One region of the Vibrio sp. D173a genome, then DNA from elsewhere that is predicted to be linked to it. Evidence: riboswitches for the same ligand, from Rfam matches in the RefSeq annotation. Region 1 holds a riboswitch; the other holds the start of a gene.
What was found. Region 1 has a riboswitch for thiamine pyrophosphate ahead of thiD (bifunctional hydroxymethylpyrimidine kinase/phosphomethylpyrimidine kinase). Riboswitches for the same ligand answer to the same signal wherever they lie in the genome.
Positions count from the first base shown of each region.

Region 2: another riboswitch for thiamine pyrophosphate. It lies ahead of thiC (phosphomethylpyrimidine synthase ThiC); the one in region 1 lies ahead of thiD (bifunctional hydroxymethylpyrimidine kinase/phosphomethylpyrimidine kinase).

Region 1 is NZ_JAHGAH010000197.1:3,754-8,594, reverse strand. Features, by position in the region: gene tenA (thiaminase II) at 1-4, opposite strand, end outside; gene KIV40_RS19110 (ABC transporter substrate-binding protein) at 59-1,009, opposite strand; gene KIV40_RS19105 (ABC transporter permease) at 1,057-1,857, opposite strand; gene KIV40_RS19100 (ABC transporter ATP-binding protein) at 1,850-2,605, opposite strand; gene thiD (bifunctional hydroxymethylpyrimidine kinase/phosphomethylpyrimidine kinase) at 2,595-3,482, opposite strand; TPP riboswitch at 3,591-3,701, opposite strand; gene KIV40_RS19090 (TldD/PmbA family protein) at 4,058-4,841, shown strand, end outside.
Region 2 is NZ_JAHGAH010000122.1:21,586-26,426, forward strand. Features, by position in the region: gene KIV40_RS13705 (thiamine phosphate synthase) at 1-1,126, opposite strand, end outside; gene thiC (phosphomethylpyrimidine synthase ThiC) at 1,126-3,066, opposite strand; TPP riboswitch at 3,232-3,330, opposite strand; gene crcB (fluoride efflux transporter CrcB) at 3,392-3,775, opposite strand; gene KIV40_RS13720 (multicopper oxidase family protein) at 3,899-4,841, opposite strand, start outside.

The sequences.
Region 1 (4,841 bases):
TCATTATGGGTATCTCGTTATCAAAAGACCCTAGGCTTAGATCCTAAGGTCAGTAGAATTAGTCAAAGTTCGGTACGTAATCTTTCGCTTTTGGCAGTGTTTCGATAATTTTTTGTGAATACATGAATTCGGCATAATCATCGTAGCGTTTCAGATCTACTGCTGATGGACGAAGAGCGAAACGAGTTAGCGTGTCATTCCAAGCGCGTTGGTTAAGTTCGTTGTTGAGCGTGTCTGGTGAATAAGCCACGAACTCTTGCCACGACTCTTTTGGATGGTTAACGATGTAAGTGGTTGCTTGTTCTAGCGCTTTGTTGAATGCCTTGATGGCTTCTTTGTCGTAGGTTTTCGCATTAGCTACGAAGACTAACTCGTCATACGCTGGCACGCCGTGTTCTTCAGGGAAGAAGGCCTTAGCTTTATAACCTTCTAGTGCCAGTTGGTTGGTTTCGAAGTTACGTAGGCCGCCCCAAATCGCATCCACCTTGCCAGACGCAAGAGACGAAGACAGTGCCCAACCTACGTTGATGATTTGTACGTCAGAAAACTTCACGTCCTCTTGCGCAAGCATGGTGCCGATTGTCGCTTCTTCGTTGCCTGCGATCGCAATACCGATCTTCTTGCCTTTTAAGTCGCCAAGGTTTTCATTCTTACCGTTGTCCAACACCATCAGCGTGTTGAGTGGCGTAGCAATCAAAGTCGCAGAGCGGATTAGTGGCAAACCAGCCGCGACATCGATAGTTAGGCTTGGTTGGTATGAAATCGCCATGTCGACTTTGCCAGCAGCGACCAACTTAGGAGGTGTACTTGGATCTGCGGGCTCTTGAATGTTGACCTTCAAACCTTGCTCTTTGAAGTAACCACGCTCTTTGGCAATCACGATAGGACCATGGTTTGGATTGACGAACCAATCCAACATCAGTGTCATCTCTTTTTCAGCGGCAAGCACGTTGGTTGATACCACTGAAGCGAGTAGAGCAGCAGCGCTCATAAGTTTGTTTTGATTCACGGGGTTCTTCCTTTTCTTTCCCAATTTTCTTTGGTTATTTTCTGTAATTATTTGCTTTCCCAAGGGATGGCTTTTTTCAATAATTTATCGGTGATGAAGTAGAGTGCGATAGACAGCACGGCCAGGATAAACAGCGCCGCAAACATCTCATCAATGATCATGCGTGCGTTGGCTTGGAGCATCAGATAACCCAAGCCTTCACTTGAACCTACCCACTCACCTACCACTGCTCCAATTGGCGCAATAACGACGGCAACACGAATACCTGAAGCTAACGTTGGTAGGGCGGCTGGCAATTGAATATGACGAAGTAACTGCCATTTAGACGCGCCCATGGTCTTGGCAAGATCGAGGTAACCTGTTGGTGTATTTCGTAAGCCGTCGTAGCAACATGTCGTGACGGGGAAAAAGATGATGATCGCCGCCATGACGACTTTCGATGTAATGCCGTAACCAAGCCAAAGCATGAGCACTGGCGCGATGGCAAACACAGGGATCGCTTGGCTAGCAATCAGAATGGGCAGTAACCAACGCTTGAGCGGCTCGAACATCAGCATTTGCAATGCGAACAGCAAACCCATCGATAATCCAAGCGCCAAGCCAAGTAAAATCTCTTGCGCGGTAACCCAAGTATGTTTGAGCAGGACATCGTAACGAGTGACCAATCTATCCAGCACTTCAATTGGTGAAGGTAAGATGAAGCTTGGCATATCGAATATCACCACGACCAACTGCCACAATCCCAAGATCACCGCAGTGCTGATGACCAAGCGCAGAGCCGGATGTGTCACGCGTTCTTTTTTACTAATACGTGCCGAAACGGAGTTGTACTGAGTCATATCACTCATAGTCTTTCTCCAGTTGATCCAAAATCGCTTGTTGTAGCGCCGCGCATTCTCCATCGAGAACTCGTGGAGGCGTAGAACCCGGAACAACCAAGTGCTGAGCTTGCGCAGGCGTACCTTGCAGTACATAGAGTTGGTGAGCTAATCGCACCGCTTCTTGTGGGTCGTGGGTAATCAGAACAACCGTCTTATCTTTCAGTAATTCGGCAGACAAGGTTTGCAACTTATGGCGAGTAACCGCGTCCAGTGCAGAGAAAGGCTCATCCATCAGAACTAGAGGTTTGTCTTGCATCAGAGTGCGAGCAAGGGCAACACGCTGCCTCATACCGCCAGAGAGCTGAGCTGGCTTAGCATACGCGTAATCGGCGAGTCCTACTTGTTTGAGTAAAATCAGTGCACGTTGTTTGTTTTGCTCTGGTGCTTGGTCTTGAGAAAATCGAGAACTTAGGCAGACGTTGTCTAACACATTTAGCCACGGCAACAACAAGTCTTGTTGTGCCATGTAGGCGATACGTTCGTGCAGAGCGATGCCATCCGTGGTGGTTAATTCACCATGCCATTCGACTTTGTCGTCTAACAAGCCCGCTAGATAACGAAGGATCGTCGTTTTTCCACAACCACTGCGGCCAAGTAACACAGTCCATTGATTGGCAGGGATGGTCATACTCAACCCTGCTAATGTTGGCGTTTGGCTGTCTTTGTATTGCAGACTTGCTTCGGTAAGCTGAATGCCCAGTGCATTAGCGCACATCTTTACTTTTCCCAAAATTAGGACCTGCAAAAAAGTGGTTCACAGGGCCGTGACCTTTACCGACATCCAATTCGTCAGCGTGCGCGATAGCTTGGCTGATGTACTGCTTACCAAGGTGCACCGCTTTGTGCAGGTTGTTGCCTTGGCCAAGGTAAGACGCGATAGCAGAAGACAGCGTGCAGCCTGTGCCATGGGTGTTTTTGGTTGGAAAGCGTTTAGCGCTGATTAACTCGGCGCTGTCTTGCATGATCAGCAGATCGTTGCTGTTTTCATCTTTTTCTAAGTGGCCGCCTTTTAACAGCACCGCTTTTGCACTGAGCGCGCGTAAATCAGCAATCATATCGTTCATTTCAGATTCCGACTGAGGCACTGGCTTACCCGTCAATGCGGCGCCTTCTGGTAGGTTAGGGGTAATGATGTCTGCGAGCGGAATCAATTCTTCTTTTAAAGTGCTGATTGCCGACTGTTCCAGTAATAGATCGCCGCTGGTGGCCACCATAACAGGGTCAATCACGAGGTGTTTTGGCTGGTATTGTTTAATTTTGTCTGCAACGACTTTGATGATATTGGAATCGGCCAGCATGCCCACTTTAACTGCAACGATGTTGAGGTCGGTAAATACCGCATCAAGTTGGCTCTCTACATGGTCGAGAGGGATTGGGAAAATCGCAGAAACGCCTTGGGTATTTTGCGAAGTAATCGCCGTGATTACCGAGCAAGCAAAACTGCCGTTTGCGGACATCGCTTTTATGTCGGCTTGAATGCCTGCGCCGCCGCCGCTGTCAGAACCTGCAATCGTCAACACAATCGGTGTGTCTATTGAAGTTGTAGCGTGTGGTTGGGTTAATTGTTTTTCTTGGCTTGACTGCTGCGCCATGGTCGCTCCTATTACAGACGTATAGGAACTGACTTGGCCATCGCAAGGGAAGATCGGTGATCGGATCCATTGAGGCTAGCTGCGACAATAAAACTCAAGCAGGCTAGTGGCAAAGTGATGATAGTTCCCTACGTCAGTGCTAACTGAATCAGGTTCAACGGGTCTCGAATTTCGATCTCAGCCGATGCATAAACTGCAAGGGCCCCCCGACTATTTCGTCATGATAATAGCAGTTCACTCAGTTACGGTGCACGTGTTTTTTCCGACCAAGACAGAGCAATCGGTTAAATATGAGACTTGAGAGCAGTAATGAGAGAACCGAATTTAGTGTAAATAACGTGCTGCATTGAAAATGGCAGTTCAAGACACTATCTAGTAATCAGATATCGACATAATACGTAACGAATCGTTCTTTGATTTAGCAAGGATTAGCACAAAACAAGGTTAAAAAAGTGTTAACATTTAACGCGTTGCCAATATGTCTTTGGGTCATTCAATTTATGACATGACTTTAATAAACAGGGTCTAACTCAAAGATGGGGAAGGCTAGGACGATCAACGAGCAAGGAGATTTCATGCTTAATTCTGTAACAGCGAAAGCGGTGATCGATCATGCCCTCTTTTTAGGGGCTGATTTCGCTGAGCTATTCGTTGAACACCATCAAACTAACACTGTCCAGATCGCATCTGGTGAGGTGGACAAGGTTAACTCGGGTATCGATTTTGGTATCGGTATTCGTCTCTTCTTCGGTCATAAAGTGCTTTACGGTTACACCAACAGCACAGATGAAGCCGAACTAAAACGCGTAACTTCACTGCTTGCAGCAAAAGACAAGCGTGAGCAAATCGCCTCAGCAGGTTCTCTCAATCTGAACCGCTACCCAATTCAACATGGTTGTCGTATGCCACTTGGCAAAGACGCGAACCTAGATTCTAAAATCGCTTTCCTATTGCAAGTTGACCAAGCCGCACGCGCAGAGAGTGACCATATCAGCCAGTTCATTGGCAGCGTGCTTCAGCGCGAACAACAAGTGTCTATCTTCAACTCTGAAGGTCTACACGTTGACGATACTCGTCACTACATCCGAGTTGCTGGTAATACTGTCGCGCAAAAAGGTAATGAGCAGTCTTCTGGTATGGAAGGTCCAGGCGCTCTTGCTGGTTGGGAGTTCAGTGAACAACTTGATGCGAAAGAGCTAGGTCAAACTATCGCGCAGCAAGCGTTAGTAAAACTTGGTGCGGATGCGTGCCCATCGGGTGAAATGCCAGTGGTAATTGGTAACGGCTTTGGCGGCGTTATCTTCCACGAAGCTTGTGGTCACTTGCTAGAAACCACTTCGGTTGCGAAGAAAGCGTCCG
Region 2 (4,841 bases), on a different contig from region 1:
GAATGCTATCAATCAGCTTTTGATACAGTGCCAAGCGCACTAAACCTTGTGGTTTCGATGGCATCTGTTTTGTGGTGGTTGGGAAAATATGCCCTAGCGCGATGTAGCTAGGATGAATTTGTACGATGCGCAGTAGTTCGTAATAACCATGAGTAGAAAGACCAAGACTAATACCGGCTTTAGTTAGCTGAGCCAAATTCGATTCTTCTATGTCTTCTTGTCCTAGGTGAACGCCATAAGCGCCATGCTTGATTGCCAACTGCCAATAGTCATTGATGAACACTTGTGCTTGATACTGACGACCTAGCTCAATTGCTCGAATGATCTGTTGTTCAAAATCGGCTTGTTGTGGGTTCTTGATTCGCAGTTGTATAGTGTTGATGCCTAGTGGCAATAGACGTTCAATCCAAGCAACATCATCAACGACTGGATAGAGCCCTAAACTTTGCTTATTCAGAGTTGGAAAGCTAACGCTCTCGCCTTGTGCAGACCAACCAACTTGAATACCTAGTCGGTTATCCTCCAGTACAGGTGCGGGGAAATCATCAAATTGGTCAGCCCACTGAGTAGTTTGCCCTCCGTCGAAGTTGTCATTCAACAGTGTTTCACGTGAAACATTCGCTTGTTGAGTTAGCATTCCTCGAGCAAGTGTTAACGCATCTTCGATAGGAAAATCGAGGACTGTCAGCGTTACAATCCAAGCAAGGTGATGTTCGGGATCGAACATTGCGTTGAATTTGGACTTAACGGAAAGCGCTCTCACTTCGTTGTTAATTGGGTGACGCCAGATATCAAGCTGAAGCTCTTTCTCCTTTTCATCGGATACCTGCGTATCAACAATGCCAATATAAATCGCTTTCGACGGTTGCTTAGCACACGCTTCTACCGATAAAGCAGAGCGGTAATAAAGCACAAATGAACTCTCATGCTCGGAGTCATAACCATCAATAAGATCTGTCGTTATGCGTGTGGTCTGTTGGTTGCGAACAAGCTGAATAGATTGAGTTGGGCTCACACCCAACTCAACGTCTTCTATGCTAAAACCCTGTTCTTTCGCCAACAACAAACATTGTTGAACTAAACCTGTTAGTTCAATCAATGATGACGGAATAAGGATTTTGCTCATCAGTCACTTACCTCGGCATGTACTGCAGGGTGGTATAACTCAGAACCTGTGTCTCTAAATTCTTGCGATTTCTGACGCATCCCCTCAAGAGGATCATCTAGCATTTTGATTGAGATAGCTTGGTCCGCAGCAACTTGCTCAGTGTCTTTCGCATATTCTCGGACTTCTTGCGAAATCTTCATGGAGCAGAACTTTGGTCCGCACATCGAACAGAAGTGAGCAACTTTTCCAGACTCTTGAGGCAAGGTTTCATCATGGAAGGCACGAGCGGTATCGGGGTCGAGCGACAAGTTAAATTGGTCTTCCCAGCGGAACTCGAAGCGAGCCTTAGAAAGCGCGTTATCACGAACTTGTGCACCAGGGTGTCCTTTCGCCAAATCAGCGGCGTGCGCAGCAAGCTTGTAAGTGATCATACCTACCTTTACATCTTCTTTGTTTGGTAAGCCAAGATGCTCTTTAGGAGTTACGTAGCAAAGCATCGCACAGCCATACCAACCAATCATGGCAGCGCCAATGCCTGACGTAATATGGTCATAACCAGGAGCGACGTCTGTCGTCAGTGGACCAAGGGTGTAGAAAGGAGCTTCATGGCAGTGCTCTAACTGCTCTTCCATGTTCTCTTTGATCATATGCATTGGAACATGACCAGGACCTTCGATAATCACCTGTACGTCGTATTCCCACGCTATTTTGGTCAACTCACCTAAGGTTTTGAGCTCTGCAAATTGCGCTTCGTCGTTAGCATCGGCAACCGAACCAGGACGAAGACCATCACCGAGAGAAAGTGCCACATCATACTTAGCACAGATTTCACAGATCTCTCGGAAGTGAGTATATAAGAAGCTTTCTTGGTGATGTGCTAAACACCATTTCGCGATGATAGAGCCACCACGAGAGACGATACCAGTAACACGTTTTGCAGTCATTGGCACATAACGAAGTAGTAAACCGGCATGGATAGTGAAGTAGTCAACGCCCTGCTCTGCTTGCTCGATCAGAGTATCGCGCATCACTTCCCAGTTAAGGTTTTCCGCCACACCATTCACTTTCTCAAGCGCTTGATACATTGGTACGGTACCGATCGGAACTGGGCTGTTACGTAGAATCCACTCGCGAGTTTCGTGAATATTACGTCCAGTAGAGAGATCCATAACGGTATCTCCACCCCAGCGCGTTGCCCATACTAACTTCTCTACTTCTTCTTCAATCGAAGAAGTGACCGATGAGTTACCGATGTTGGCGTTCACTTTGACCAAAAAGTTACGGCCAATGATCATTGGTTCGGATTCTGGGTGGTTGATATTGGAAGGGATAATCGCTCGACCTTCGGCGACTTCTTTACGCACAAACTCGGCGGTAATGTCTTTTGGAAGATTCGCTCCGAAGCTTTGACCCGGATGTTGTTGATTCAGCACTTCATCACGGTATTGAGCACGCCCCATATTTTCACGTAGAGCGATGTATTCCATTTCTGGGGTGATTATACCTTGGCGAGCATAGTGCAATTGAGTCACGCATTGCCCATCTTTGGCACGTCGAATACGTGGTAGATTTCCGTAACGAAGATCGTCTAGCGTTTCGTCTTCTAAGCGCTCTTTGGTGTACACCGAGCTTACTTCATCAATTAGCTCAGTATCGGAGCGCTCTTCAATCCACCCTTCTCTCAGCTTAGGTAAGCCGTTGTAGAGGTCAATGGTGTGTTCTGGATCTGTGTATACACCCGAGGTATCGTAAACGCGTACTGGCTCATTAGGCTCGAAAATAGGCGCTTCTTTTGTGCCTCCAATAAGGCTATCAGCGAGTGATATTTCACGCATTGGCACACGAATATCAGGACGTGAACCCTCTACGTAGACTTTGCTTGAATTAGGGTACGGTTGTACCGAGAGTGTATCAATGAACTGTTTTGCTTCCAGTCTCGCTTGCTTGCGACTCGACATAGCATTTTTCCTTGCTTTGTTATGCTTAGATAAAAAGTATTGGGATAAAAATGCTTGGCGGATAGATGCGACAAGAGGAATCGAATTAAAGACAAGTCGAGCGAGTGCTCTTCGTCTATAACAACATTCGACTATTTGATAGGTCAACCAGATAGAACTCTGGTGTAGATATCTTCTCTTGTTCCCTTCGCAGATTCTAATCTGATCAGGTTCAACGGATCCCGAATTAACGGTCTCAGCCTTATGGCACTCCGACAAGTGAAATCAGTATATAAAAACGGCTTGGTTAAACCAAGCCGACCTGATGAAGATTTGAGTGTTTTTGCTAGCTACGCATCAATAATTGGAAACCAATCCACGCAGCCGAAATGCTTAACACGACATTCAGCAATACGTTCAATCCCATCTTAAAGAAAGCTCCCTGCTGCATAAGCAACACGTTATCCATTGAGAAAGTCGAGAACGTAGTTAATGCGCCCAAAAAGCCAAGCCCGATAATTTGACGCCATGGGTCAGTGACCATTAACTCAGTTTCAAACGCAGCAATTAGTAGACCCATAATAAATGAGCCAACAACGTTAACCGTTAATGTACCGTATGGAAAACCACGACCAAGTAGCATCACACAAAGTTCAGAAATTAAGTAACGAGAACATGCACCAAATGCGCCACCCAATGCAATAAAACCCAAAACGGATAGTTGCCCCATAATTCCCCCAGAAAAGTTAATGGCGACATTGTAATCAAATTTACGGTAATAGTGATTATACAATCTTAGAATTCAGCAAAGTATAGCGCTTAAAACTTATCAAGATTTAAAAAGTTACAGGAGTCACTTTACTTCAATATAACCCATCAACCCCGTCTTCATGTGTTCGATCACATGACAATGGTACATCCAACGCCCTGGGTTATCTGCAACAAATGCCGCTTTCGCACTGCCATTTTTTCCAAGTAAGACCGTATCGGTATGAAACGGCTCATCGAGTTTTTTGCCATCTAATTCAAGAACGGTAAATGTATGTCCATGAAGATGAATAGGATGATGATATTGGGTGACGTTCTTAAGGTTGAAGATATAGGTTTTTCCCACCTCCAATGTTGAAAGCGGCGCAGGAATATTATCTTTGCTCATTCCCTCCCAAGCTCGTTTATTCATTAGCCAAAACTTAGGTATCGCTTTGCCCGATTTATCGGCAGGAGTGACTGCCCCCTCCCATTCAAACACATAATCAATTTGATCAGCATTTTCCAAATCAAGATCAGGCACAGGGTTAAGAGGCAATAAAGGCAGTTTCTGATTGGTCGGCAGGTCAGACTCAACAACTTCGAACTCACACAAAGGGAATGGGAAGCGCCCTCTCATTTGACGCACATAAACACGCTCTCCTGCCCTTGGAGCAATCAATCCGACATCTAACCTCATTCCCGGACCAATTTTGTGTTGAGTGAGCTTATAAGGCGTTTTAACAGGATTCCCATCAATAGCAATAACCCAAGCCTCTGCTCCTTCTATAGCGATCGGGTAAGTAATGGTGTTATCGACATTAGCAATTCTTAGTCGCGTTGTTGCATTCTGCTTCAACGCATAAACAGGTTCATGAACACCATTGACGCTACTCCACTCTCCTGGCGTTCCCATGCGTGCACTCAAGCGCGGCACCATTAGATTCTTCCACTGACCTTGTTTGTCTAAATGCCAATGCTTGAGAACGACTTCATGCTCTTCATTAAACTGAACAGGCTCAGCCTCTTCAACGATAATTAGACCAACT